4 regions of the Nitrincola salilacus genome follow, and region 3 is predicted to be linked to each of the others. Evidence: predicted binding sites of a transcription regulator. Region 3 holds the regulator's gene; each other region holds the start of a gene.

The links. The regulator sigma-54, encoded in region 3, starts transcription at its own class of promoters, with help from an activator protein. The targets are predictions, from matches to a motif close to TGGCACNNNNNTTGCTNT.
Region 1: the regulator sigma-54 is predicted to act here: its motif matches at 4,190-4,207, upstream of urtA (urea ABC transporter substrate-binding protein).
Region 2: the regulator sigma-54 is predicted to act here: its motif matches at 1,439-1,456, upstream of ACK3CJ_RS20645 (amino acid ABC transporter substrate-binding protein).
Region 4: the regulator sigma-54 is predicted to act here: its motif matches at 3,960-3,977, upstream of glnK (P-II family nitrogen regulator).

What each region holds. Positions count from the first base shown of each region.
Region 1 covers NZ_CP176580.1:4,249,668-4,257,074, forward strand. The annotation lists gene urtC (urea ABC transporter permease subunit UrtC) at 1-1,029, opposite strand, end outside; gene urtB (urea ABC transporter permease subunit UrtB) at 1,033-2,661, opposite strand; gene urtA (urea ABC transporter substrate-binding protein) at 2,777-4,057, opposite strand; gene ACK3CJ_RS19625 (rhodanese-related sulfurtransferase) at 4,495-5,484, shown strand; gene ACK3CJ_RS19630 (DUF192 domain-containing protein) at 5,489-6,007, shown strand; gene ACK3CJ_RS19635 (DUF4168 domain-containing protein) at 6,026-6,403, opposite strand; gene ACK3CJ_RS19640 (Lrp/AsnC family transcriptional regulator) at 6,654-7,106, opposite strand; gene ACK3CJ_RS19645 (ATP-binding protein) at 7,362-7,407, shown strand, end outside.
Region 2 covers NZ_CP176580.1:4,486,662-4,494,068, forward strand. The annotation lists gene ACK3CJ_RS20640 (amino acid ABC transporter permease) at 1-228, opposite strand, end outside; gene ACK3CJ_RS20645 (amino acid ABC transporter substrate-binding protein) at 348-1,361, opposite strand; gene fba (class II fructose-bisphosphate aldolase) at 1,724-2,788, opposite strand; gene ACK3CJ_RS20655 (phosphoglycerate kinase) at 2,814-3,983, opposite strand; gene ACK3CJ_RS20660 (type I glyceraldehyde-3-phosphate dehydrogenase) at 4,024-5,040, opposite strand; gene tkt (transketolase) at 5,123-7,117, opposite strand; gene metK (methionine adenosyltransferase) at 7,392-7,407, shown strand, end outside.
Region 3 covers NZ_CP176580.1:3,527,682-3,535,088, forward strand. The annotation lists gene lptC (LPS export ABC transporter periplasmic protein LptC) at 1-213, shown strand, start outside; gene lptA (lipopolysaccharide transport periplasmic protein LptA) at 200-712, shown strand; gene lptB (LPS export ABC transporter ATP-binding protein) at 715-1,440, shown strand; gene ACK3CJ_RS16330 (RNA polymerase factor sigma-54) at 1,484-3,073, shown strand; gene hpf (ribosome hibernation promoting factor) at 3,128-3,418, shown strand; gene ptsN (PTS IIA-like nitrogen regulatory protein PtsN) at 3,446-3,910, shown strand; gene rapZ (RNase adapter RapZ) at 3,914-4,771, shown strand; gene ACK3CJ_RS16350 (HPr family phosphocarrier protein) at 4,803-5,072, shown strand; gene yjgA (ribosome biogenesis factor YjgA) at 5,090-5,635, shown strand; gene ACK3CJ_RS16360 (carbon-nitrogen hydrolase family protein) at 5,665-6,489, opposite strand; gene ACK3CJ_RS16365 (YhdP family protein) at 6,493-7,407, opposite strand, start outside.
Region 4 covers NZ_CP176580.1:4,644,821-4,652,227, reverse strand. The annotation lists gene ACK3CJ_RS21370 (response regulator) at 1-307, shown strand, start outside; gene ACK3CJ_RS21365 (HAMP domain-containing sensor histidine kinase) at 304-1,593, shown strand; gene glnK (P-II family nitrogen regulator) at 1,697-2,035, opposite strand; gene ACK3CJ_RS21355 (ammonium transporter) at 2,229-3,503, opposite strand; gene glnK (P-II family nitrogen regulator) at 3,545-3,883, opposite strand; gene ACK3CJ_RS21345 (hypothetical protein) at 4,560-4,823, shown strand; gene ACK3CJ_RS21340 (accessory factor UbiK family protein) at 4,932-5,243, shown strand; gene ACK3CJ_RS21335 (YifB family Mg chelatase-like AAA ATPase) at 5,305-6,813, shown strand; gene ACK3CJ_RS21330 (putative bifunctional diguanylate cyclase/phosphodiesterase) at 6,874-7,407, opposite strand, start outside.

The DNA.
Region 1 (7,407 bases), 720 kb from region 3:
CAAGGTAACCAGAATAAAGATCGCACCGAGGGCAAACAGCCACACCTCCGGCAGCTCGGTGGTGAACCAGGTTTTGGCATAATTGATCATCAGTGCACCCACCACGGCGCCATACAACGTGGCTCGGCCACCCACCGCCACCCACACCACCACTTCGATCGAGTTCAGCGGCGAAAACTCATTCGGGTTGATGATGCCAACCTGCGGCACATAGAGCGAGCCCGCTACACCTGCCATCATTGCCGACAGGGTGAATACCCAGAGTTTGACGTTCTCGACCCGATAGCCGAGAAAACGTGCCCGCGACTCAGAATCACGCACCGCGACACAGACCCGCCCTAGACGACTCTGAATGATGTAGCGACTGAGCAGATAACCCAGCATCAGCGCCACGGCCGAGGCGATGAACAGTCCAAGACGCGTTTCATTCGACTGCAGACTGAAGCCGAGGATATCCTTGAAATCGGTCAGGCCGTTATTGCCGCCAAAACCCATCTCATTGCGGAAAAACGCCAGCATCAACGCGAAGGTCAACGCCTGAGTGATGATCGACAGATAGACTCCGGATACCCGTGAGCGGAACGCCAGTGCGCCGAATACGAATGCCAGCAGCCCAGGTACCAGCATCACCATTGCGACAGTGAACCAGAAGCTGTCAAACCCCAGCCAGTACCAGGGCAGGCTGTCATAGCTCAGAAACACCATGAAATCAGGCAGTTCAGGGTGGCCATAGACACCCCGCTCACCGATCTGGCGCATCAGGTACATCCCCATCACATATCCGCCCAAAGCAAAGAACGCGCCGTGACCCAGCGTCAGGATACCGAGATAGCCCCACACCAGATCCACCGACAGCGCCAGCAGTGCCAGGGTCAGATACTTGCCCAGCAGTGCCACGGTATAGGTGGGTATATGCAACGGATGATCGGATGGCAGGCCATTCAACAAGGGCACTGCGATGATCGCCAGTAGCAGTATCCCCAGCAGTATCTGGCCGCCGCGGTCTTCTCGAATCAGCTTCCACAGCATCTTTTAACCCTCCGCCGCTCGGCCACGTTGCGGAAAGAGACCGCGTGGACGTTTCTGGATAAACAGAATGATGAACACCAGCACCAGGATTTTCGCCAGTACGGCACCCGCCCAGGGCTCCATGAATTTGTTGGCAACACCGAGGGTCATGCCTGCCACCAGTGTGCCCCAGATATTGCCGACACCGCCGAATACCACCACCATGAAGGAGTCGATGATATAGGCCTGCCCGAGATTCGGGCCGACATTGGTCAACTGTGACAGCGCAACCCCGGCAATTCCGGCCACACCGGAACCCAGGCCGAAGGTCATCATATCGACACGCTCCGAGCGCACACCCATGGCGCGGGCCATGGCACGGTTCTGTGATACCGCACGCACCTGCAGCCCCAGCGCTGTGCGCTTCAGGATCATCAGTAAGAGGAAGAACACCATCAGGCAGAAGAAGATGATATACAGCCGGTTCCAGGTAACGGAAAACACTGGGTTGAACTGCAACATGCCGCTCATCCATTCCGGGGTCTGCACCGTGCGGTTGAGCGGTGAAAAGATCGAGCGCACCGCCTGCTGCAGAACCAGGCTGACGCCAAAAGTGGCGAGCAGGGTTTCCAGGGGGCGGCCATAGAGAAAACGGATCACACCGCGCTCAATCGCGATGCCGACAAGCCCGGAGACAATGAACGCCGCGGGTACCGCCACCAGTACTGACAATCCAATATGGTTCGGCATCAACTGCTGGATCACAAAGGTGGTGTAGGCACCGATCATGATCAGCTCACCATGTGCCATATTGATCACCCCCATGACGCCGAAGGTGATGGCAAGCCCGATCGCGGCCAGCACCAGCACAGAGCCCATGCTGAGGCCGAAGAATACAGTTTCCAGTCCTCTGTAAAACCTGACCTGCTGATCTATCCCGACAAGCGCCTGCTCTGACAAGGTCTTCAGCCTGCTCTGCTCGGTCGTTTCTGCAAAACTGACCAGCGCAACACGCGCTCGAGGCTCCAGCGAGCCACCCAGCACACTGATCGCATCGCGTTGTGCCGCTTCGTCATCGCTGCTCAGTGTGTGGATCGCCAGCGCTACTGCCATCAGATCGCGGACTCGCGCATGCGTTTCAGACACATAGGCCTCACGAATCAGGGCCAGTGCATCCTGATCCAGATCACCCATCAGTTGCTGCACCGCGCCGACACGTACATCCACCCGCTCATGACTGAGCCCGGTCTGAGCCATGACGCGCCGGATCTGCGTGCGCTGCGCATTGTTGATCGCCACACGTCGATAATCACGTCGTTTTTCAATCAGGCTGGTTTCCTGACTCAACAGCGCCAGAGCCGGCAACCCTTCTGCTACATTATCAATGATATAGAGAAGATCATCGGTTCGATTGAAATAGAGACGGCTGTCCAGCAGCAGGGAGTAGATCTCCAATGCTCTGGAATGATTGGCTTGTGCCAACCGCTCAATCGCGACAGTTTTATCCGGGGCTTTGGGTGACACCAGCAGGGCTTGTACCTCAAGGAGGACCTGATCATCAGTCTGGGCTTGAGCTTGAGCCCCGACACTGACAAAAAGGCAGGCAAGGATCGCCCCACTGGCCATCAACCAGCGTATTATTCTGCTTGTCATAGGTGGATACCTGGAGCTGAAAAAAATCCTGACCGGTTGCCATCAACCGGACAGGCTTAAAGCAGCCAGTCGGTATTCAGATAACCTCTGAACCCTCAGGCTGCTGGCATGAAGATCAGAATGTCTGACCAGAGCAGGTTTTGGTCACAACATTGTAGTTACCGCACTCCAGGGGCTTGCGCCAGTCGGAGATGATGTCTTTTGATCCTTCCAGAAAGTCAGACCAGGCATCACCGACTACAGTACTGGGTGTTTGCCAGACTGTTGAAAACTGTCCATCGGATTGAATCTCGCCGATCAGTACAGGCTTCGTGATGTGGTGGTTAGGCATCATGGTGGCATAGCCACCCGTCAGGTTGGGAACAGTGACACCGATAATCGCTTCCTGAACAGCAGATGGATCAGTGGTACCGGCTTTGTTGACCGCCTCAACCCACATATTGAAACCGATATAGTGTGCTTCCATCGGGTCATTGGTGACACGATCAGTATTGCCGATAAACTCATGCCACTGATCTATAAAGGTGTCATTCTCTTCGCTGTCCACGCTCATGAAGTAGTTCCAGGCCGCCAGATGGCCGACCAGTGGCTCAGCATCGATGCCCGAAAGCTCCTCTTCACCAACCGAGAAGGCAATAACCGGGATATCTTCAGCGGAAACACCCTGTGCACCCAGCTCGCGGTAGAAAGGCACGTTGGCATCACCGTTTATGGTGGAGACCACAGCGGTTTTCTTGCCAGCAGAACCAAAACTGCGGATATCGGATACGATGGTCTGCCAGTCAGCGTGACCAAACGGCGTGTAGTTAATCAGGATATCGTCCTCTGCCACACCGTGAGATTTCAGGTAGGCTTCCAGGATGCGGTTGGTGGTACGTGGGTAAACATAATCGGTACCCGCCAGCACCCAGCGTTCAATACCAAGATCATTCATCAGGTAATCAACGGCTGGAATCGCCTGCTGGTTCGGCGCTGCACCGGTGTAGAACACATTACGGGAAGACTCTTCACCCTCATACTGAACCGGGTAGAACATCAGGCCATTCAGCTCTTCGACAACCGGCAGTACCGATTTACGTGAAACAGAGGTCCAGGCACCAAAGATCGCCGCCACCTTATCACGCTCCAGCAGTTCACGTGCGCGCTCAGCAAACAATGGCCAATCAGACGCTGGATCCACGACCACCGCTTCAAGCTGCATACCCAGCAGACCACCTTTCTTGTTCTGCTCTTCAATCAGCATCAACATGGTGTCTTTCAGTGTGGTTTCACTGATCGCCATGGTGCCGGACAGCGAGTGCAACACACCTACTTTGATGGTATCTGCGGCCTGCGCTGTGATAGCTGCAATTGACAGAGCAAGGGTACATGAAGCCGTTACCAGTTTACGTTTCATCTGTTTCATCGGTTAGTCCCCGTTATGTTATTAGAAAAGCGAAGTAGAACTCTGTATCTGAACTCTGTATCTGAACCCTGTATTTAAAACCCGTACATAAAACCTGATTGCTGAGTGCATTTGTGCATTGACAAAGCAGTTTTCATACCAGATTTTCAGATCACTGATTTACAAGGATTAAACAAGCGTATCGAACAGATGGGCAATGCCATTCACAGGTGGGAAGTGCCATTTTGGTGCGCGCAAAAAATTGAAAGCCCAAAATGGGTGCAGGTTATTTTGCATACAGCCCAGCAGGGTACACAGGCAGGCAAAGTGGCGTTGATATGCTACAATCCGCACCGAATCGCGGCACGATGCTCTCCTGTCTCAGCATCCTGCTTTCATTACGTTATCAGCCCCGGATTTACGATCTGGTCTGCTGGAGAGGTTTTTGAATGTCCAATATTGTTGTTTGCGCACTGTACAAGTTTGTCACCCTCGAACATCATCAGGCGCTGCGCCAACCCCTGACCCAGTTGATGGAAAAGCACGCCATCCGAGGCACCCTGCTTCTGGCCAGCGAAGGGATCAATGGCACCGTTGCCGGTACACGTGAAGCGATCGATCTGCTCAAAGACTGGTTCGCCAGTGATGAGCGGTTCAGCGGCATCGACTACAAGGAGTCTCTGGTTGATTCCCAGCCGTTTTATCGCAGCAAGATCAAGCTCAAGAAAGAGATTGTGACCATGGGCGTGGAGGGGATAGATCCGAAGCAAGTGGTCGGCACCTATGTTGAGCCCAATGAATGGAACAGCCTGATCTCAGACCCTGAAGTACTGCTGATCGATACACGCAACAGCTATGAAGTGAAGATAGGTACCTTCAAGGGTGCGATCGACCCTGAAACATCCAGTTTCCGCGAATTCCCGGATTATGTTCGCAGCAAGCTCAATCCCGAACAGCATCAGAAAGTGGCGATGTTCTGCACTGGCGGCATTCGTTGCGAAAAAAGCACTGCTTTTCTCAAAGAGCAGGGATTTGAAGAGGTTTACCATCTGCACGGTGGCATTCTGAAATATCTGGAAGAGGTGCCGGCTCAGGAATCACTGTGGGAGGGTGAATGCTTTGTGTTCGATAATCGCGTGACCGTCAACCACGACCTGACACCGGGTAACTATGAGCTCTGTGCAGGCTGTCGCTCTCCTCTGTCTGTAGAGGATCGTACCAGTGAGCATTATGTTCAGGGGATCTGCTGTCCGCATTGCCATGACAAACTCACACCTGAACAGAAGCAGCGCTTTGCTTCACGCGAGCTTCAGATACAGCTGGCAAAGGAGCGCGGTGAAGCGCATATCGGTACAGAAGCGGTAGAACAGGCAAAACAGCGCAAGGCACAGAAACAGGCCAAGCGTGAACAGCAGCGCAAGGCACCGGCGGAGGCCTGATTGCATGCCATCGAACGATAGTTTGAAGAGTTACTTTCGCGGCAGCCGACTTTTAAAAAATTCCGTGCTGCTGCTTGGTATCAGCCTGAGCGCACTGACCAACGGTGATGCGTCTCATCTGGTCAAGACACAATTCCGTCAGACAGTTGAGTTCGAGCGCGTGACATTGCAGGTCGGTGAGCATCTGTTGGATACAGAGGTTGCAGAAACACCAGCCCAAAGATCTCAGGGCCTGATGTGGCGGGAATCCTTGCCAGAAAACAGTGCAATGCTGTTCATTATGGATACGCAGAATAAACAGTGCTTCTGGATGCGTAATACCCTGATACCACTCACCGTCGCCTTTATAGACAGTAACGGCCGCATTATCGAGTTCTTCGACATGCAGCCGCTATCGGATGAGACCCACTGCGCCACTCAACCGGCGCAGTTTGGTCTTGAGGTCAATCAAGGCTGGTTTGCCAGGAAAGGCATTACAGCAGGTGAGCGTATCAGACTGATCGAGGACGAACAGTCTGATTGAGTACTCGACCGTTTATGATCAGTTCATCATGGTCTCGACACGCTCACGCAGCTCGGTATCCTGCTGTATGGCCATGGCGATCTGATTATAGGTATTTACATCCAGACCTGCTTCCTGCACTGCATTGACCATTTCCTGACCTGCTTCTTGCTGCAGAGCCGCCGCGTTATCAGCATCACTAGCTGATTCCAGACGCTGAGCATATTCAGCACGGATGCCATCCAGTACCGGCTGCACGCTGACAAAAGTCTGCAACTGAGCGTCATCAAAAGAGACAGTTTCCTGCTGTGTCATCGTCCCGGTCTGTGGAGCGCTGTCCTGTGCATGTGCGATCGTTGCAGCACTGATACCACCAGCCAGAATGGATGCCATGATCAGTTTTGTGAGTCGTTTCATAGGTTCTCTCCTTGAGTTGAACACTTAGTCAGTAATAATGTTGAAACAGTGTCGCCTGTTATCCAACTATCACTCAACTGCATTGCGAGCATTGTGCCAACTTCATAAAAAATCAAGTAACCAATTGTTTATAAAACAATTTATCAACGATTTACGCTAAGCAAACCAGCTTCAGACTTCACCCACAGGCGACAATCATGTGCCCATATGACACATGAGCTGTATATGGCACATAAACCATATAGCCCAGTCAATCCAACGGCAGGGCGGCGGCTGTCTTGACCGTCCTGATTGCAAAGTTACTGTTGATATCTTTCACCACCGGCAGTTTCTGTACCGTTTTCAGCCAGATCTCATAACTCAACAGACTTTCGACCACTACCTCCAAAAGATAATCTGCGGCACCCGATATCACATGACAACTGAGTACATTCGGCATATCCAGAATGGTCTGCTCGAATATCTGACTCGCCTCATCACGATGATTTTCCAGCCGTATCTCAACAAATACCGTCATCGACAACCCAATGCGGGTACGATCCAGTGCGGCATGATAACCGGTGATGACACCTGATTCCTCAAGCCTTTTCACACGACGCAAACAGGGTGACGGGGATAAACTGATCTGCTCAGCCAGCTCAACATTTGACAGGCGACCATCCACCTGTAGCAACGACAGAATTCTGCGATCCATTTTATCCATAGAAACCTCTTGCAGTGATGGGGATAAGAAGCTGACCAATCAGACATACATTTCATATATATGCTCAATAACCAGCAGATAATGCCATGATTTACCACTAATACAGAATAAATAACCCTAATAACCGTTCACTAACCAGTAAGCTCATTTGACCCAGCATTCAACATGTGACATTTTGGCACATGTATCCAAATATACCCTTCATCTATCAACGACAAACGACTGCACCCTCTGGCAGGCAGTTACAGGACAAGCATGCGTCTGAAATTCACCCCCGGCAGCCTTCGCTCAGTACTTCTGT
Region 2 (7,407 bases), 960 kb from region 3:
GGTTTCATCATATTCAATCAGGGATTGTGAGATACCGAAGCCAGCAGGCTGGCTCAAAAAACCAAAGCCTGTAGAGATGCCGCGCTGATCAAGGTTGGTCATGACGTTGCCGACTATGTTCAGAACGAACCAGAGCAGCAGACCAACAATCACCACCTGGTAGAAAATACTTCGGGCGGTTGGGTTATACACCAGCCTGAGAAGGCCAGTATTATTTTTCGGTTTCATAGAGGGAAGAGTGCCTCTTTTACACTGTCGGCATTTTGTCCGACAGATTATACAGACAGAACCCAAACCGGGAGCCTGAGCTCCCGGTCTGATCCAACTATCGTGCTAAGTATTTGAATTTAGCGGATAGGTGGAGCGTATTGCAGACCACCGTCTGTCCACAGCGCGTTCTGACCACGAGCAATGTTCAGCGGTGAACCTGTACCTACAGTGCGTTCAAACAGCTCACCATAGTTACCAACCTGCTTCACGATGTTGTAGGCCCAATCGTTGCCCAGACCCAGCAGCTCACCCATGTTGCCAGAAGTACCCAGCAGACGCTGAATGGATGGGTTGTTGGACTCTTTCATTTCATCAACATTCGCAGAGGTCACGCCCAGCTCTTCAGCGTTAACCTGAGCAAACAGTGCCCATTTCACGATGTTGAACCACTGATCATCACCCTGACGAACAACAGGGCCCAGAGGCTCTTTGGAGATCACTTCTGGCAGTACTTCAGCACTGTCTGGATCAGCCATACCGATACGCAGAGCATAGAGCTGAGACTGGTCGGAAGTCAGGATATCGCAACGACCTGCTTCAAAACCGGAGATAGTCTGATCAGACGTATCATAAAGAACTGGCTCGTAAGTCATGCCATGCAGACGGAAGTAATCAGCCAGGTTAAGTTCGGTTGTGGTACCGGAGGAGATGCAGACAGATGCGCCATCCAGCTCTTTGGCGCTGGAAACACCCAGATCTTTGCTGACCAGGAAGCCCTGACCATCGTAGTAGTTCACACCAGTGAAGTTCAGACCCAGTGATGCGTCACGCGTCAGTGTCCAGGTTGTGTTACGTGGCAGCACATCGATTTCGCCGGACTGCAGCGCGGTGAAACGCTCAGTTGCAGTCAGTGACACAAAGTTCACCTTTTCAGCATCACCGAGAACAGCGGCAGCAACAGTACGACAGAAATCAGCATCCAAACCCTGCCAGCGACCGGCACTGTCGGTTGCTGAGAAACCTGCCAGACCGTCACTCACGCCGCACTGCAACGCACCACGTTCTTTAACGGATTCGAGTGTGTTAGCACTCACACCAGCAGATGCAGTCAGTACTGCAGCAGCGCCGATTAGTGTTGCAATCTTCTTCATGCCATATCTCCCATGACTTTTTATATTATTGTTTTTACGCAACAGGATCATGTTGCGCATAAACACTCGATTAACAGTTAGCAATTACCAGGCCAGATTCTTACGATCTGTTCCGACAAACCCGAAACGAGTATTTATGCAGCTTTTCTACTTATACTTAGTGAATGAAGCTAATAAGAAATTAGCGCATCTGATGATGAAAATACACCTCTATTTGTAAAAAAAGTACAAGATTGGTGCACTGCAAAACAAAAAAGCCCTTAAATCGGGCATTACCGATACATCATATGCGCAGAGAATAAAAAAAGAGAATCACAAGGAGGGCAGACCAGCGGGCATATCCCGCCAGTCTGCAGGGTTAATCAGTTGATTTTTACGTTCAACTTACCTGACTCATACAGATCAGCCATGGTTTCCAAAGACAGCGCTCGGATTTTGCTGGCATGACCTGCCGTACCAAAGGCTTCGTAGCGATCAATACAGATTTCGCTCATCGCCTTGATTGTCTCTTTCAGGAATTTGCGTGGGTCAAACTCAGAGGGATTCTGAGCCATGAAACGACGCACTGCCCCCGTTGAGGCCAGACGCAGGTCAGTATCGATATTGACCTTACGCACGCCATATTTGATACCTTCGACAATCTGCTCAACCGGCACACCGTAGGTTTCAGGAATTTCGCCACCAAATTCATTGATCACCTTCAACCACTCCTGCGGAACGGAAGAAGAACCATGCATCACCAGATGAGTTTCTGGAATCCGTGCGTGAATCGCCTTGATGCGATCGATCGCCAGAATATCCCCGGTCGGTGGGCGTGAGAACTTGTACGCACCGTGAGAGGTACCGCACGCTATCGCCAGAGCATCGACCTGAGTCGCCTTGACGAATTCAGCAGCTTCATCGGGATCGGTCAGCATCTGATCATGTGTCAGCGTACCTTCCGCTCCGATACCGTCCTCTTCACCCGCCTGCCCGGTTTCCAGTGATCCCAGACAACCCAATTCGCCTTCGACCGATACGCCACAGGCATGCGCCATCTCGACCGTGCGACGGGTCACATCGACGTTGTAGTCATAGTCTGTCGGCGTTTTGCCATCTTCACCGAGTGATCCGTCCATCATCACCGACGAGAAACCCAGCGCAATGGAGCGTTGGCAGACAGCAGGGCTGGTACCGTGATCCTGATGCATGCAGACAGGAATATGTGGAAACTCCTCGATCGCAGCCAGAATCATATGTTTGAGAAAATTGGAGCCGGCATACTTGCGTGCACCGGCCGATGCCTGAACGATCACCGGAGAATCGGTTTTGGCTGCCGCCTCCATGATCGCCCGCATCTGTTCCAGGTTATTGACATTGAATGCCGGAATTCCGTAACCATATTCAGCTGCATGGTCGAGCAGCTGACGCATTGAGATCAGAGCCATGTTTATCCCTCAGATTTCTGGTTCATTACTTGCTGGCAGCACGCTGCTCAAGCATTGCTACCGCCGGCAGTACCTTACCCTCGACAAACTCAAGGAAAGCTCCACCACCTGTTGATATGTAGGACACTCGATCAGCAATCCCATATTTATCCACTGCTGCCAGAGTGTCACCACCTCCGGCAATCGAGAACCCCTGATTGTCGGCAATTGCCATCGCAATGACCCGGGTCCCCTCGCCAAACTGATCAAATTCGAACACACCCACCGGGCCATTCCAGATGATTGTGCCGGCATTTTTCAGCAGCTCGGCCAATTTCTGTGCTGAACGTGGACCGATATCCAGAATCATATCATTTTCTGCGACATCATCGACCGACTTGATCGTTGCTTCAGCCGTTTCGGCAAACTCTGTTGCCACCACCACATCTTCAGGCAGGGGAATACTCACCTTTTCCATCAGCGCCTTCGCCACTGGAATCAGATCCGGCTCGTACAGCGACTTGCCAACAGGCTTACCGGCCGCCGCCAGAAAGGTGTTTGCGATCCCGCCACCCAGAATCAGTTGATCGCACTTGTCGGACAAAGCGCCCAGCACTTCCAGCTTGGTCGAAACTTTGGAGCCACCAACGATTGCCAGCAGCGGTTGTGCCGGTGTTGCCAGCGCTTTTTCCAGCGCATCCAGCTCATTAGCCAACAAAGGACCTGCACAGGCTACTTCGGCAAAGCGTGCAACACCATGGGTCGAAGCCTGCGCACGGTGAGCCGTACCGAAGGCATCCATCACATAGACGTCGCACAGGGCTGCCATTTTACGCGACAGAGATTCATCGTCCTTCTTTTCTCCGGCATTAAAGCGCACATTCTCCAGCAGCACCAGCTCACCGGCACCTACCTGGAAGTTGCCTTCCAGCCAGTTGCGAATCAAAGGAACCGGACGCTGTAGCAAACCGGACAGATGCTCAGCCACTGGAGAGAGTGAGTATTGATCATCATACTCACCCTCCACCGGACGACCGAGATGTGACATCACCATCACACTGGCCCCCGCTTTCAGTGCCAGTTCGATGGTTGGCAAGGCTGCACGGATACGCGCATCCGAGGTCACCTTGCCATCTTTTACCGGAACATTGAGATCTTCGCGGATCAGCACACGCTTTCCACTCAGATCCAGATCTGTCATTTTCAGTACGCTCATAAAGATAAGCCCTGCTTGTTTTAAAATAGTTATTAAAATTCTAGCGCGTCTGCAGCCAGTATCCGGCAACATCCAGCATTCGGTTGGCATAGGCCCATTCGTTATCAAACCAGCACATCAGCTTCAGCAGTCGCCTGCCTGATACCCGTGTCTGTGTACCATCCACCACACCCGAGCGTGCATCGCGATTGAAATCAACCGACGCATGCGGCTCTTCCGTATATCCCAGCAACCCTTTCAGCGACCCTTCCGAGGCACTCCTGAGCAGCGCATTAACCTCCGCGATACTGGTATCGCGGCACAGATTGATCGACATATCCATCAGTGACACATTGATGGTCGGCACCCTGACATGCAAACACTGGAAACGTCCTGCCAGATGCGGCAGCAAACGATCAATACCACGATCCAGCCCTGTGTCTACCGGGATGATGGATTGTAGCGCGCTGCGCGTCAGGCGCAGATCCGTACGATGGTAGCTGTCAATCACCGGCTGATCATTCATCGCCGAGTGTATGGTCGTAGTGACGCCGTTTTCTATACCAAAGGCGCGATCCAGCAGATCCAGAACCGGAATGATACAGTTGGTGGTACAGGACGCCGCTGATACGATCTTGTGCGCAGGTTTCAGTTGTTCATGGTTGTAACCATACACGATGGTCGCATCCACGTCGGCTTCAGCCGGCTGTGAAAAGAGTAGCCGTTTGGCTCCGCTTTGAAGATGCTGCATCGCCATGGCACGGTTGGAGAAAGCCCCTGAACACTCCAACACCAGGTCAATATCCAGATCCCCCCAGGGCAAGCGCGCAGGGTCGCTTTCATTGAGCACCTGAATCCTGTCATTGGCGATCAACAGGTGATTAATATCCTGCGTAATCGGCAAGGGAAAGCGCCCATGGGTAGTATCATAACGCGTCAGATAGGCAACGGTTGCAATATCCGAGAGCTCATTAAGAGCGACCACCTCGAACTGTGACTGCCAGCCACTTTCATAGATGGCACGCAGCACGCTTTGCCCGATCCTGCCATAACCATTGATTGCAATACGAAAGCTCATCAGTGTGTCCAGATAAAAAAGAGGGATCAGCTTCTGATCTCTCTTCAGCTGCCCCTCTTCTGTCATGTGCGGATCAAACGGATCAGAGCAGAGCACGCACCTTCGCGGCTACGCTCTCAGCAGTGAAACCAAAGTGTGTAAACAGATCTCCAGCCGGTGCAGATTCACCGAAGCTGCGCATCCCCTGGATTGCACCATTGAGGCCGACATACTTGTACCAGAAATCAGCCTGGGCCGCTTCAACTGCCACTCTTGCCGTGATGGCCGCAGGCAACACTGCATCACGGTAAGACGCATTCTGCTTGTCAAAGCGTTCGGTACAGGGCATGGATACGACACGCACCTGCTTACCTTCTGACGCCAGCAGCTCTGCCGCTTCCATCGCCAGTGAAACTTCTGAACCTGTTGCGATCAGAATCGCATGAGGTGTATCGGCGGTATCTCGCAGGATATAACCGCCACGTTCAACCTGTGCCACCTGATCATCATTGCGCGCCTGATGCGGCAGATTCTGGCGGGAGAAGATCAGCGCACTCGGGCCATCGGTCCGCATCACTGCCTGCTGCCAGGACACAGCAGACTCAACTGCATCACAAGGCCTCCAGGTTTCCATGTTGGGTGTCTGGCGCAGGCTGGCAAGCTGCTCGATCGGCTGATGGGTCGGGCCATCTTCACCCAGACCGATAGAATCGTGGGTATAAACAAAGATCACACGCTGCTTCATCAACGCAGCCATGCGTACGGCGTTACGGGCATACTCCATGAATACCAGGAAGGTCGCACCGTAGGGGATAAAGCCGCCATGCAGTGCAATGCCGTTCATGATCGCGCTCATACCGAACTCGCGTACACCATAGTACAGATAGTTACCGCTGGCATCTTCGCGGCTGACCCCTTTCGAACCAGACCAGATTGTCAGGTTGGAACCCGCCAGATCAGCAGAGCCACCCAGAAACTCAGGCAGAACCGGACCGAGTGAGTTCAGTGCATTTTGCGACGCTTTGCGCGAGGCGATAGTTTCGCCCTTGGCTGCGACATCGCGAATCCAGGCATGCGTCTGCTGAGCAAAGTCAGCTGGCAGTTCACCCTTCAGACGTCGCAGCAGTTCTGCAGCCAGCTCTGGGAATGCCTGCTGATAAGCACTCAAGCGCTCATTCCACTCCTGCTCAACCTTTTCACCATAGCTGACTGCATTCCAGTCTTCATAAAGCTCACCCGGCACTTCAAACGGCAGATGCGGCCACTGCAACTGCTCGCGCGCCAGCAAAATTTCGTCTTCGCCCAGAGGCGCTCCGTGGCAATCCTCTTTACCCTGCTTGTTCGGTGAACCAAAACCGATAATGGTCTTGCAGCAGATCAGTGTCGGCTGCTCGGTGTTGCTGCGTGCCTGCTCGATGGCGTCAGCGATCTGCTCGGCATCGTGACCATCGACATCACGGATCACCTGCCAGCCATAGGACTCAAACCGCGCCGGAGTATCATCGGTGAACCAACCTTCAACCTCACCATCAATGGAGATGCCGTTGTTGTCCCAGAAACCGATCAGCTTGCCCAGCCCCAGTGTACCGGCCAGTGAGCAGACCTCATGAGAGACCCCTTCCATCAGGCAGCCATCGCCCATGAAGGTATAGGTGTAGTGATTGATTATGTCGTGCCCATCGCGGTTAAACTGGGAAGCCAGTACTTTTTCGGCTATCGCCATACCCACCGCATTGCTGACACCCTGTCCCAATGGGCCAGTGGTGGTCTCAACACCGGGGCAGTAACCATATTCAGGATGGCCGGCTGTTTTGCTGTGTAACTGACGGAAGTTTTTCAGGTCGTCGATGGAAACATCGTAGCCAGTCAGGTGCAGCAGCGAGTAGATCAGCATGGAGCCATGGCCATTGGAGAGCACAAAGCGGTCACGGTCGAACCAGTCAGGGTTTGCTGGGTTATGCTTCAGATAATCGTTCCACAGCACTTCGGCGATATCCGCCATCCCCATTGGTGCACCTGGATGACCGGATTTGGCTTTCTGTACGGCATCCATGCTCAGTGCACGAATAGCATTGGCAAGTTCTCGACGAGAGGACATTCAATCAACTCCTGGGTCTGGCCCATTTGAGGTTTTGGTTCGGGTTAAAAACGGACGCCAATTTTCTCGCAGTTGGGACTCATCTTCAAATACAATTGCGACTAAAAGAGCTATTTTCATATGAATATCGCAAATTTTTCATGATTAACGGCTGCAAGAGTTATGAAATGTCTGCCCAGTATCGGTAAAATAGATCCTTTTAGCATAATCGGCTCGTATTCTACTGCGCGAGCATTTTGCCAAGTCATCACCCAGTTCAAGGATTACAACCGCAATGAGCGAATATTCTC
Region 3 (7,407 bases):
CAGGTTATTGATAATCCTGTACAAGGCACACCCATTATCATGACCACAAGCGTTCTGGCCCTGTTTCCACCACAGGACTTCGCTTCGACAGAAGCAGCCGTAACTCTTACAGATGGCCAAAGCCGCACAGATGCCATTGGTATGCAGGCCTGGTTCAGTGAGCGACGTGTTGAGCTGCTATCAGAGGTAAGAGGTATTTATGTCAAGAATTAAACAAGTGGCACTATTGTGCCTGAGCAGTTGCTTGCTTCTGGCAAACGCTGCACACGCCCTGCCGAGCGACAAAGATGAACCTATCTACATCAGTGCAGATCAGGCCAGCATGAATGAGCAGACAGGCGTTACCATCTACAGTGGCCGCGTTGAAATACGTCAGGGCAGCATGCTGCTGCTGGGAGACCGTGTAGAGCTGCGTCGTTCATCCGATGGCGAAATTGAACGCATCATCTCAACCGGCACCCCTGCTGAGTTCCATCAACAGCACCGCGAGGGGCAGCCACTGACCAAAGCTTACGGCCAGAACATGAATTACCACGTTACACAGCAGCAGGTCACCATCACCAATCAGGCCCGTGTGGTTCAGGGTAACGACAACTTCACCGGCGAACGTATCGTATACAACATGGATCAGGCGGTTGTGGATGCATTCGGTAGCGAAAGTGGTGGGCAGCGTGTTGAAATGGTCATTCAACCCAGAAGCAGTGGAAACTGATTATGGCAATGCTTGAAGCACTCCATCTGGCCAAGAGCTACAAAGGCCGTCAGGTTGTGCGTGATGTATCACTCAAGATCAGCCAGGGAGAGATCGTGGGTCTCCTCGGCCCCAACGGCGCAGGCAAAACCACCTGCTTCTACATGATTGTCGGTCTCGTGGCAGCGGATGAGGGCCATATCCGTATCAATCAGGATGATGTCACAGGCATGCCGATGCATGGCCGTGCACAGCGAGGAGTCGGTTATCTGCCTCAGGAGCCCTCGGTTTTCAGAAAGCTCAGTGTACGTGATAACCTGATGGCAATTCTGGAAACACGCAAGGAGATGAGCAAGGCCGATCGTGAAGAGCAACTGGAAGCACTGCTGCAGGAGTTTCATATCACGCACATCCGCAACAGTCCCGGTATGGCGCTGTCGGGTGGCGAAAGGAGACGCGTCGAAATTGCCCGGGCACTGGCAACAGAGCCCACCTTCATACTGCTGGATGAGCCATTTGCCGGCGTTGACCCCATTTCGGTCAATGATATCAAGCAGACGATTCGCCATCTGCAGAGTCGCGGTATAGGAATTCTGATCACCGATCATAATGTCAGGGAGACACTCGATATCTGTGAACGCGCTTACATTGTCAGTGAAGGAGCCATCCTCGCAGAGGGAGATCCCGAGACAATCATGGCGAATAAGCAGGTCAGATCAGCCTATCTGGGCGAACAGTTCAGGCTATGATGACCACTATCCACCGTCTAACCTCAAGTGATAATACTGGCATATGAAACAAGCGCTACATCTCAAGATTGGCCAGCATCTCACGATGACACCTCAGTTGCAGCAGGCGATACGGCTGCTGCAACTGTCGACGCTTGATCTGCAGCAGGAGATACAGCAGGCGCTGGAAAACAATCCACTGCTGGAGGTCAGCGAAGAGGAGCATGAGCCAGAGACCGCGTCGATAGAGGAATCCTACGACACCTCTTACGAAGATGCGCACGAAGACAGCTATGACAGCAAAAGCTACGATGAGAAGGATGAGTTTCAGCCATCCGGTAACTCAGAGATTGTCAGCAAGAGCAATACGGAGAGTACTGACAGTCGGGCCGAGAGTGATGACAGTTTTGACGGCCCGGATACCGACAGTGAATGGAGCGAACAGATCCCCTCTGAACTGGCTACAGACAGCAGTTGGGATGACACATACCAGCAGCAGAGCAGTAGTGCATCATCCGACGACTGGCCAGACAACGAGAATGATACCCGCGAAGACACCCTGCAGGACCATCTGAACTGGCAGTTAAATCTGACGCCAATGAGCGATGCTGATCGCATGGTCGCTGAAGCCATCATTGACGGCATCGACACCGATGGCTACCTGAAGGTTTCAACCGAAGAACTGCTCGAGCAGTTCAAAGAACAGGAACCTGATTATTTTGGCGATGCCGAGCTGGATGAAATAGAAGCCGTTCTGCATCGTATCCAGCAGTTCGATCCTCCCGGCGTAGCGGCTCGCGATCTCAGTGAGTGTTTGATCATCCAGCTGCGACAGTTTGGATCCTCGCTACCCTGGGGCAAAGAAGCGATAAAGCTGGCCTCGGATCATCTGCCGCTTCTGGCAAGCCACGACTATCGAAGCCTGATGCGTAAACTGCGCGTCAAGGAAGATGATCTGCAATCGATCATCTCACTGATTCAGTCACTGAATCCGCGCCCGGGCTCCAGCATCATCTCCAGTCAATCTGAATATGTGATCCCTGATGTCATTGTCAGCAAGCACCGTGACGAGTGGATTGTTACCCTGAATCCTGACACCTCGCCAAAACTGCGCATCAACACTCAATACGCAGATTTGATCAGAAGGGCTGACAACAGCGCCGATAACAACTATCTTAAAAGTCATCTACAGGAAGCTCGCTGGTTCTTGAAGAGCCTTCTCAGCCGCAATGACACACTACTGAAGGTTGCCAGCGAAATCGTCGAAAGACAGCGAGATTTTCTGGATTTCGGTGAGGAGGCAATGAAGCCCATGGTGCTACACGACATTGCGGAAGCTGTTTCCATGCATGAGTCCACCATTTCCAGGGTCACCACGCAAAAGTTCATACATACACCGCGCGGCATCTTCGAGCTCAAATATTTCTTTTCCAGCCAGGTCACGACTGCTGACGGTGAAGGCGCCTCCTCCACCGCTATTCGTGCACTGATCAAGAAGCTGGTTGCAGGTGAAAACAGCGCAAAACCACTGAGTGACAACAAGATCGCTCAACTGCTGAAAGAACAGGGCATTAACGTCGCAAGGCGAACTATCGCAAAATATCGCGAAGCGCTGAGCATACCACCTTCTAATGAGCGCAAGCGTTTGCTTTAATAACAAACAGGCACAGAACAAACCTTATCGTGCCTGACAACAAGGAGAAGCCTTATGCAGATTAATATCACTGGCCATCATGTAGAGCTGACTGATGCACTGACCGAATATGTGCATGCGAAATTTGAAAAGCTGGAGCGCCATTTCGATAACATTACCAATGTTCAGGTTATCCTCACTGTTGAAAAAACCCGCCAGAAAGCAGAAGCTGATGTACATCTAGCAGGTGGAGAACTGTTTGCGACAGATGAACAGGATGACATGTACACCGCAATTGATGGGCTGGTTGATAAACTTGATCGGCAGGTTATCAAGCACAAGGAAAAAATGAAGTCTTTCAAATAACCCACTAACCAAGACCGACATTACCCTATGCATATCTCCGAGCTGCTGACCGAATCCAGAACACTATGCCACATGGATGCGGCCAGCAAGAAAAGAGTCCTCGAACTGGCCAGCGATACCCTCGCTGCCCAGATCGAAGGACTGGAAACTGAAGAAATCTTCAGTGGTCTGCTTAATCGCGAAAGACTCGGTAGCACCGGGATAGGTGATGGTGTGGCAATTCCGCACTGCCGCCTTCCCGGCTGTGAACAAGCGCTGGCGCTGCTCATAACACTTGAGCAACCCATCGACTTCGATGCGATCGACAACCGACCGGTTGATCTGTTGTGCTGCCTGCTGGTACCGGAAAATGAAGCCGCACAACATCTTCAGACTCTGGCCAGCATTGCCGAACTTTTCAGCAACAGCGATGTGCGTGAAACTCTGCGCAACTGTACCGACAGTCACTCGCTTTATCAGGCGCTGGTGGCCACCTCGGGTAACGGGAGTTAACAGATGAAACTGGTCGTCCTCAGCGGCCGCTCCGGCTCGGGCAAAAGCACCGCCCTGCAGGCACTGGAAGATATCGATTTTTACTGTATCGACAACCTTCCAGCCCTGCTCCTGCCGGAACTCATTGGTCAGATGTTGTTGGCGCCAGATCGTCCTGAACGATTGGCCGTCAGCATAGATGCCCGCAATCTGGTCAGCAACTTGCGTCAGGTACCGGATATTTTGCGCAGTATCAGCCAGATTCCAGATCTCAGCAGTGAAGTTATCTACCTTGATGCCGGTGAAGCCACTTTGCTCAAACGCTTCAATGCCACTCGCCGTAAGCATCCGCTGACCAGCAGTGGTGCGGGGCTGAAAGAAGCGATCGAAAAAGAGAGACTACTGCTCGAACCGATTGCCAGCCTGGCTGATATTCGTATGGATACCTCGAGGCTGACGCTCTATGAGCTGCGCGACTCCATCAAGCTGCGTGTTGCTCAGAGACCGGAACAGTCGTTGTCGTTGCAGTTTCAATCCTTCGGCTTCAAACATGGCCTCCCCCTGGATGTAGACTTCACCTTCGATGTCCGCGCTCTTCCTAATCCCTACTGGATCCCGGAACTGCGTCAATACTCAGGGCTGGACACCGAGATCAAGGCATTTCTCGAGCAGTCTGAGGAAGTAAAGGAGATGCTGGATGACCTGCGAGGTTTTCTGGAAAAATGGATTCCCCGTTTCGCACGCGATAACCGCAGTTATCTCACCATCGGCATAGGCTGCACCGGCGGACAACATCGCTCCGTGTATATTGCCGAGTGTCTTGCTGGTCATTTCAGTCAGCATATGGATAATGTGCAGGTACGCCACCGCGAACTGACCTGATCACCGACAAGCCAGAGAACCCTACAGCAACATGATCAAAACCTCCCTGACCATCATTAACAAGCTGGGCCTGCATGCGCGCGCTGCAGCAAAGCTGACGGCAACAGCCAGCCAATATACCTGCGACATCAAAGTCGAGAAGGAAGGACGTGTTGCTGACTGTAAAAGTATCATGGCGGTGATGATGCTGGCGGCCAGCCAGGGCACAGAGCTGACCTTTCATCTTGACGGCGATGATGAACAACCGGCAATTGAGGCGCTTGAGACTCTGATCAACAACCGCTTCGACGAAGCTGAATAATTCTGGAAAGATGACTGATGAGTAAACGCAAGGCAGGAAACGAGCATCTGGAGCACGACGAATCCGAAGAGATCAGCAAGTCGGAGATCAAACGCCAGATGCACGCGCTGCAGGAGCTGGGTAAGAAGCTCTCTGAGCTTCGCCCGGACCAACTGGCAAAAGTATCTATGAGCGATCATATGCGCCGTGCGGTTGAAGAGAGCCGACGTATCAGTTCCCACATCGCGCTGAAGCGACATATGCAATACCTCGGTAAACTGCTGCGTACCGAAGACAACGAAGCGATACAGATCGCTGTGGACATGTTTGATGCCTCGACCCAAGCGCATAATCAGCGCTTCCATGCTCTGGAGAACTGGCGTGAACGCCTGATCACGGGTGACAACAATACCATACAGCTATTTATCGACGCCTATGCAGGATGTGACATCCAGCATCTGCGCCAACTGATCCGCAATGCTCAGCGCGAAAGGGAGCAGCAGAAACCTCCGGCACATGCGCGCAAACTCTTCCGTTATCTGCGCGAGCTGGATGAACTGGAAGATGGCACCCAGGAAAGCTGATCTATTGCTCCTGGCAAGCTTAAGCCTTTTCAGTCACGCCTGTGCTGCTGCACAGGCATGCGCTGCCTGATCTGAGCAAGATATTCGAGATCAATGTCAGCCATAACCAAAGCGGGCCCCTGCTTGCATCTGGCGAGTACCTTACCCCATGGGTCTACAATCATCGAATGCCCCCAGGTCTCGCGCGTCTCACTATGACGACCTCCCTGATTGGCTCCCAGCACATAGCACTGAGTTTCACAGGCACGCGCCCTTAGCAATAGCTTCCAGTGCGCCTTGCCGGTTTTCCAGGTAAACGCCGAAGGAACACTGATCACCTGCGCTCCGGCGGCCAACAGGCGCTGATAATGCTCGGGAAAGCGCAGGTCGTAGCAGATACTCAGCCCCAGACGCCCGACTGGTGTATCGATCACCTGAATATCATCGCCACCCGGCTCAATCCAGTCGGATTCACGGTAGACCTGCTGCGCATCGCCGACATCGACATCAAACAGATGGCGTTTGTCATAGGCACAACAGATCTCGCCATCACTATCCACCACCAGGCAGCGGCTGCGTACACGCCCTCTGTCGAGCACTTCACCTGACTCATCACGCAGCGCCGGAATACTCCCCGCCACTAACCAGATGCCATACACCCTGGCACTGTGAGTCAGAAACTCCGTCAATCTACCCTGAGTATCTTCGAGTTCAGCCACCGAGCGCATCTGGCGGCTATCGAAAATGGCAAAGTTCTCAGGCAGCAGCGCCAGTGTGCACGCTCCCCTGGCAGCATCAGCTATCAACCGCTCAGCCTGCTCCAGGTTCTGTTCCAGCTCAGCACCGGATACCATCTGTATGACACCTGCTTTCACTACTCACCTCCTGATCGGCGGTTCAACTTCCGGAGTAATCAACTGTACCTGCGGATCCCCCCAGTCACCTGTCAGGGTATAGCGGATCGCCGTCAATTTCTCAAGGCTACCACCGGTGATTCGATCAATGATGAACAGTGCGCCAGCCACTTGCGGTGCGCCCAGCAGTGCGGCACCGATGGTCAGATTGCTGCTCACTGGTAACAGCACCTCAATTGACTTATCCACAGTCTCATTAATCAGATCCAACGAACCCTCAAGTTTCATCATTGCAGATGGGCCATCCAACTGCAGTGGCGCGCGCGTATGCGCTATCCCCTGATCCAACCTGTAATCAGCCGTTAACTGATCAAACACTACTCCACGCTTGAGCAGATCACTGAAATCCAGGCGCAGCCTTCTGGAGAGCGTACTCAGATTCAGAATCCCGAAAAGGCGCAGAATGTTTGAACTGTTGCCTGATTCAATCACTCGACCATTTTCCGCATGCAGAACCACCCCACCTGACAACTGAGGCAGTTCAAAATCCCAGGGAGCACCGGGCCAGTCCAGTTGGATGTCCGAAGTTATCAGCTCAGTCTCAATTGCCCTGCCATATTCCCATCGCTCCAGTACATCGCCGACATCTTTGCCCTCGATGCGCAACGTCAGCCCTGTGGTTGGTGCATTGCCAGTATGCCAGGTTGCCTCTCCCCTGACCTGTATCTGCTGCAGGTCTCCCTCAATATCTCTGACGGCCACCCTGCCCTGTTCAGGCCTCAACTTCAACTTCCACTCACCCATCGGCTTCTGCCCGAGTATCAGTTCAGAAACATGAATATCAATGGCTGGAATATCATCAGGTGACAGCGGAGGCACAGGTGGAACACTCTCTTCCACGCCCTCATCTACCCCCTCTTCCGCACCACCGATCAGCAT
Region 4 (7,407 bases), 1.1 Mb from region 3:
ATTGGAGATGCAGGGTATCCGATTGGATCCGGGCAGACGCGAAGTCAGGGTAAACGATGAATTGGTGGAACTGACCAGTGTCGAGTTTAATGTCCTGGCTGAGTTGATGCGTAAAGCCGGTGAAGTGCTGAGCAAGGAGCAACTGACCGAGCGGGTACTGCATCGTAAGCTGACCGCCTATGACCGGGCGCTGGATGTGCATGTCAGCCGTTTGCGGCAGAAACTGGCGCGACAGCATGAGGACGCCCCGGAGTTGATCAAAACGGTGCGCGGCCAAGGGTACCAGTTTATCCGGGGTGAATCATGAGATGGTACCAGCATCTGTTCTGGAAAATATTCATCTCGACCTGGCTGTTCAGCTCAATCACCATGGGGTTGCTGATATATGGTCTGATGACAGTCAACGAGCGCAGACATGGTCGGGATCTTTACGAAGAGAGGTTGTTGAGCCAGGCTCAAACGCTGATTGAGCGATATGAATCGGGTGACTCTTCCAGTCGATCCTCGCGGAATGAGGGGCACAGGCGGCAGCGCTTTCCACTGCAGATTCTGGATGTCGAAACCGGGCAGCGTCTGATCGAGTTGAGGCGACCTTTACCAGAGGGTCCAAAGGTACGCCTGGTATACGAGTCTGACGCCGGTCGGCAGTATCAGATACTGGCTCCTATGCCGGATGATCAGTTCCACTTGCAGCGCCTGCTGCAGTTCGGCGCATCGCTGCAGATGATCATGGTGGCGGTTGTAGCCGCGCTGGTGGCGTTGTTGACCAGCTTTCTGGTTGTGCGCCCTGTCAATCAATTACGACAACATGCGCGTGCCCTGCATGATCAGCAGAACCTCAGCACACGAGCAGAGGGGCACCTCAGCTCACGCAGGGATGAGATAGGCGAACTGGCGCGTGAATTCAATCTGATGGCTGCCTTTGTGGAAAAAACGCTGACAGGGCAGCAGAGGCTGCTCCAGGATGTGTCACATGAGCTTCGGGCACCGCTGGCGCGTTTGCAAGTGGCGGCCGGACTGGTCGAGCAGCAACTCGGAGGAAGTCATCGCAGCATTGATCAGATCAATCGAGAGTGTGAACAGCTTAACCATCTGATTGAGGAACTGCTGTCCTTGTCTCGGCTGGAGCAAGAGTCCGGTCAAGTGGAGCCTTGCCATCTGATGCCAATACTGGAGTCTCTGGTCGCTGATGCGCAGTTGACCCACCCTGAGCATGAGGTGTTGTTCAGTATTGATCCACCTGGCCTGAGTTGCTCTCTTAACGAGGCGCTGTTGCGTCGAGCGCTGGGCAATGCACTGGGGAATGCGCTGAAGCACACACCAGTCGGATCTCTTGTCGAGATTTTGGCACGCCACGATGGTAACCATCTACTGCTTAGTGTTGTGGATAACGGGCCGGGTGTGGATAAGTCTCTGCTGAAAACCCTGTTCAATCCGTTTGTCCGTGGTCAGCATAACCCGAGCGATGGTTATGGATTGGGTCTGAGTATTCTGCAACGCGCCGTTCAGCATATGGGAGGTAGCGTCAATGCGACGAATCGGAGCGAAGGAGGATTTGAGCTGGCGATGAAAATACCGGCCAGACTTGCCTGATAACAGTTGGCCGGTGATGGCGAGGCTCTGATGATTCGAGCCTCGCTGTGAATATTTAAAGCTGTGAATGCTCAGGTCTGTGAAGGCTTAGATCTGAAAATGCTTAGAGCGCGTCTGGACCCGTTTCGCCGGTACGGATACGGATAACCTGCTCCAGCGGCGTTACAAATATCTTGCCGTCGCCGATCTTCGAGGTGTTGGCTGTCTTGCTGATCGCCTCAATCACGGCATCGAGCATATCATCATCGACTGCCACTTCGATTTTGACCTTGGGCAGGAAGTCGACGACATACTCTGCTCCACGATACAGTTCAGTATGGCCTTTTTGCCGTCCGAAGCCTTTGACCTCGGTAACGGTGACACCCTGGATGCCGATATCAGACAAGGCTTCACGGACATCATCTAGCTTGAATGGTTTGATAATCGCAGTGATCAACTTCATGGTTTTCTCCTCAAAACCTGCAGTCATGGATAATGCCACGTCTGAATAAAAAATGCCCGAACTCAGTACCGAACTCAGTCCCGAACTCTGCGGGGGATGAATTCAAGTATACCTGTAACCTGTAGACAACGCATAGCACAGCGACAACGCAAAAAAGGAGCCCGAAGGCTCCTTTTAATTCAAGATCAGTAACTTACTTTTTAGCTGTAGCGAATTCAGGATAAGCTTCCATACCGCACTCAGCCAGATCCACACCGTCGTACTCTTCCTCTTCAGTGACACGGATACCCATTATGGCTTTCAGCACGATCCAGACGATCAGGCTGGCAATGAATACCCAGGCGAAGATGGCAACGATACCCAGAATCTGTGCACCGAAGGTGGCATCAGAGTTGGTCAGCGGTACTGCCAGCAGACCCCAGATACCGACCACGCCGTGAACGGAGATGGCGCCGACAGGATCGTCGATTTTCAGTTTATCCAGTGTCACGATGGCACCGACCACAATTAGACCACCAATAGCACCGATGACGGCTGCGCCTAGCGCTGTAGGAGCCAGAGGTCCAGCCGTAATGGCTACCAGGCCAGCCAGTGCACCGTTAAGTGCCATTGTCAGGTCCGCTTTTTTGAACCAGATGCGAGCAAAGATCAGAGCTGCAATGACACCGGCGGCGGCTGCAGCATTGGTGTTGACGAACACCTGAGCAACGTTGTTGGCAGAGTCGATATCAGACATCTTCAGCTCGGACCCGCCGTTGAAGCCGAACCAGCCCAGCCACAGGATTAAGGTACCCAGAGTTGCCAGTGGCATGTTGGCACCGGGGATCGCATTGATCTGGCCATCTTTACCGTACTTGCCTTTACGAGCACCCAGCACGATGACACCGGCCAGCGCTGCAGCAGCACCTGCCATGTGGACGATACCGGAGCCTGCATAGTCAGAGAAGCCTGCTTCGCTCAGGAAACCGCCGCCCCAGGTCCAGTAGCCGCTGACTGGATAGATAAAGCCGGTCATGACGACAGCGAAAGCCAGGAATGCCCAGAGCTTCATGCGCTCGGCAACGGCACCGGATACGATCGACATGCAGGTGGCAACGAATACAACCTGGAAGAAGAAGTCAGAACGCATGGAGTAGTAAGGGCCATCTTCGTCGCCGGCCAGAACCGCATCGACACTGTTCTCATCACCGATCAGTCCGCCCAGGCTTGGCAGAATGCCACCGGCGTCGGAGCTGTACATGATGTAGTAACCGCAGATCAGATACATGGTGCAGGCAATCGCATAAAGTGCGACGTTTTTGGTCAGGATCTCAGTGGTGTTCTTGGCGCGGACCAGACCGGCTTCGAGCATCGCAAAGCCTGCCGCCATCCACATGACCAGTGCACCGCAGATCAGGAAATAAAAGGTATCGATTGCGTAGGCGAGATGTGCAACATCTGCTGCCGTTGCATAGATGAGTTCTTCCATTGTTCAGCCCTCCAGCAGGCGAAAAATCGTCATAAGGGTTATTAAAGTGCGTCGTGTCCGGATTCACCGGTACGGATGCGGATAACCTGTTCAAGTGGGGTGACAAAAATTTTGCCATCACCGATCTTGCCGGTCTGAGCGGCTTTGCTGACCGCTTCAACGACCTGGTCGACCACGTCGTCTTTCACGGCGGCATCGATGCGAACCTTTGGAAGGAAATCAACGACATATTCCGCACCACGGTAGAGTTCTGTATGGCCTTTCTGACGACCGAAGCCTTTGACTTCTGTGACAGTGATACCTTGGATACCTATCTCGGAGAGCGCTTCGCGCACATCATCGAGCTTGAATGGCTTTATGATTGCTGAAACCAGTTTCATCGTTCAGTCCCTCTTTAAAGTAAAAGACCGAAACCAGTCGGACAGGTGAGTACCAGCTGATTTCGCTTGCTTGGTCTAAGCGAAAGCCGTGCCAGAAAAATAAAATATATATAAAACAATAAGATAACTATTTCATATCAAAGTGAATGATAGATATTGGTGCAGACAGGTGGCAGGTGTGGTTAAAAACTGTGCACTCGCTTCTATTGTGCTCTATTTTGGTGCGCTGTTGTTCGGCAACCTAATGGGCGCACTTTTGATGTGTGGTCGCAAAGTCACGTCCAGTCTCCCGTTTGGGAGTTCTCCTTTGTAATATCACCTTATGCACGCCGCAGCATAAGCTGAATCCATCTGTTGTCCCTCTCTCTCCACCTTATCCAGTATCAATCTATCAAAAATATATATTGATTATTCTTTATCTTATTAACGCAAATCAAAAATATAAAAAGATAATCTGTTATAAGCAATTGATCTAGTGGGGTATGCATTTTTTATTCTTATAAAACAATGTGTTACGCAACCAAGGTGGCATTGCTGAAGTGGTCTGAAATTATTTATTTTTATCATATATTTCAATGAGTTATGAGTCGTAAATTGTTGTATTTTTATTGTGATTTATCATAATTTATTTTATACTATTCATAGTAGTTAAATGATAATTCAAATAAGGATTAAGATGATGCAAGAGCGAGAAATAAGGCTGCTTTTTAAAGCAGGCGTGTTCGAATCGTGCCAGGCGATCCCTATTTCGATGTCACGGGGCTGGACGTTGAAATTCATCACAAGAGATCAGGAAGTGGTGATCCTGAATCTTCAGCGCTCTAACAGTGAGCGTGAGTTCAAGAGTCTGGATGGTGCAGCAGCGGTGGCGCGGCGAGTCGGATTTGACTGGTTGAATGTGCAGATAGGTGACCTGAAATGGCGCGAGAAGGTCTCTTGAGCGGGGGAACCTGAACAGAGGGGGCTGATCAGAAAACTCTGGTCAGAAAGTGTTGCCTGTCATGGAAGTGGTTTATAGTAATCAGTTCATACAGGCAGGAGGACAAAGATGATTCAGAACAAGCTCGTCGAAGGGCTGTCGGAGCAGATGACGCAATTGCTCAAAGGTGTGCGTGGATTACCTGGGCAGGAGCAGGTTGAACAGCAGATGCAGTTCCTGCTGCAAGGTGCGTTCAGCCGCCTGGATCTGGTCACGCGAGAAGAGTTTGATGCCCAGAGTGCGGTGCTGGCCAGAACGCGTGCGCGCCTGGAGGCATTGGAAGATAAAGTCGCTCAACTGGAGCAGTTGCTGGTACCCGGTAGTGCGAATACGCATCCGTCAGAGCCGGTCCAGACAGATCAAGAGAGCCGTGCGGAATAATTCAGTACGCACCCAATAAAGTGGGTTGCTCTATTCAGTTTGGATCACCAAGGAAGGTGTCATGTCATTATCGGTTATTCATACCCGCGCTCAGTTGGGTATTCAGTCTCCATCTGTGGCGGTGGAGGTACATCTGTCCGGCGGCTTGCCGTCACTGGCTATCGTCGGTTTACCCGAAACGGCTGTGAAAGAGAGTCGGGAACGGGTGCGCAGCGCCCTGATTACCGCGGGGTTCGATTTCCCTCAACGCCGTATCACCATCAATCTTGCACCTGCTGATCTGCCCAAAGAGGGTGGTCGTTATGATCTGGCGATTGCGCTCGGTATTTTGCAGGCGTCTGGCCAGTTGAAGAACGACAAGTTACATCAGTTTGAGGTGCTGGGGGAGTTGGCCCTGTCTGGCGAGATACGTTCGGTGCGTGGTGCACTGCCAGCGTCTATTGCCTGTGGGCAGGCACGGCGGGCGCTGATACTGCCAGCCTGTAATGCAGATGAAGCGACGCTTATGGGTGATACCCCAGTGCTCGGCGTCAGTCATCTGTTACAACTGCATCAGTATCTCAGTGGCAAGTTAAAGCTTGAGTTTGCCTGTCGAGTCGAAGCTGAAGAACCCTTGATTCATACCTGCCCGGATATGTCGGACGTGAAGGGGCAGCTTCAGGCCAGAAGAGCGTTGGAGGTAGCGGCGGCCGGGCAGCATAATCTGCTTTTTACCGGCCCGCCTGGCAGTGGTAAAAGCATGCTGGCTTCCCGGCTTCCCGGACTGTTGCCCGAACTGACACCTGAGCAGTGCCTTGAGGTGGCTGCGATTCACTCTGTTGCCGGTATGTCGGTGTTGGATGCCTGTCAGGGTGTGCGCCCTTTTCGTGCACCGCATCATACGGCCTCGGCTGCGGCCCTGGTTGGCGGTGGTTCGCACCCCCGGCCGGGTGAGATCTCTCTGGCGCATCAGGGGGTGTTGTTTCTGGATGAGTTACCTGAGTTTCCACGTCGCGTGCTGGATGTTTTGCGTGAACCAATGGAAACAGGAGAGATTCTGATCTCGCGTGCGGCCCGACAGACTCTGTATCCAGCTTGCTTCCAACTGGTAGCTGCGATGAATCCATGCGCATGCGGTTACTACGGTGATGGTACTGATCGCTGTATCTGTACGCCAGATCAGATTCGGCGCTATCAGGGCCGGGTGTCAGGTCCCTTACTGGATCGAATCGATATTCAGCTTTGGGTGGCGGCCTTGCCTGCCGATGCATTGCTGCGCCCCGGGGAGCAGGCAGAGAGTAGTGCCGACATACGGGCAAGGGTGTTGAGGGCGCGCGAGATTCAGCTTCAGCGTCAGGGTTCAAGCAACCGACTGCTCAGCGGGCGCTTCCTTGAGGAGCATTGTCATCTCGACAGCGATTCGCGCCGATTGCTGACACAGGCGATGGATAATCTGGGTATCTCGGCGCGCGCCTGTCATCGCTTGCTGCGTGTGGCTCGAACGCTTGCAGATCTGGAGGGACATGACCGGGTGGAACAGTCTCACCTGCTGGAGGCGTTGGCATTTCGGGGTAATGGATTGAGGCGTTAATGTGGCTGTTTATTGCAGGCTGGCATGGGCTTGGCTTTATCCGGTGGATGTCTAAGCAAGTTATTGCTCCAGCATAGCGTCCTGCTCAGGTCTTGCGGTGTCGAGCATGGCGAGGAATTTGTCGAGACTGACGGGGCGGCTGAACAGGTAGCCCTGAGCAAGATCGCAACCATGCAGGAGCAGGAACTCCAGTTGCCCCTGGGTTTCCACACCCTCGGCAATCACCTTGCGTTGCATGTTCTTGGCCAGGTTGATGATCGTTCGGACTATCTCTTCATCGTCCTTGTTGCCGGGGATGCCAGAGATAAAAGACTTATCGATTTTAAGTGTCGAGATGGGCAGCTTCTGCAGCAGTGAGAAGGAGGAGTAACCGGTGCCGAAATCATCAAGAGAGAACTCGACGCCAAGCGCACTGAGTGATTCCATGCACTGGCGCACATGGACCTCGTCGCTGAACAGCGCAGTTTCGGTCAGCTCAAACTCCAGCATGGTGGTATCGATATTGTATTTGTGAATCAGACGCTCAATGGTGTTGGCCAGATAGCCATCCTGAAACTGGCGGAAGGAGAGGTTGACACCTACATAGCCTCGCAG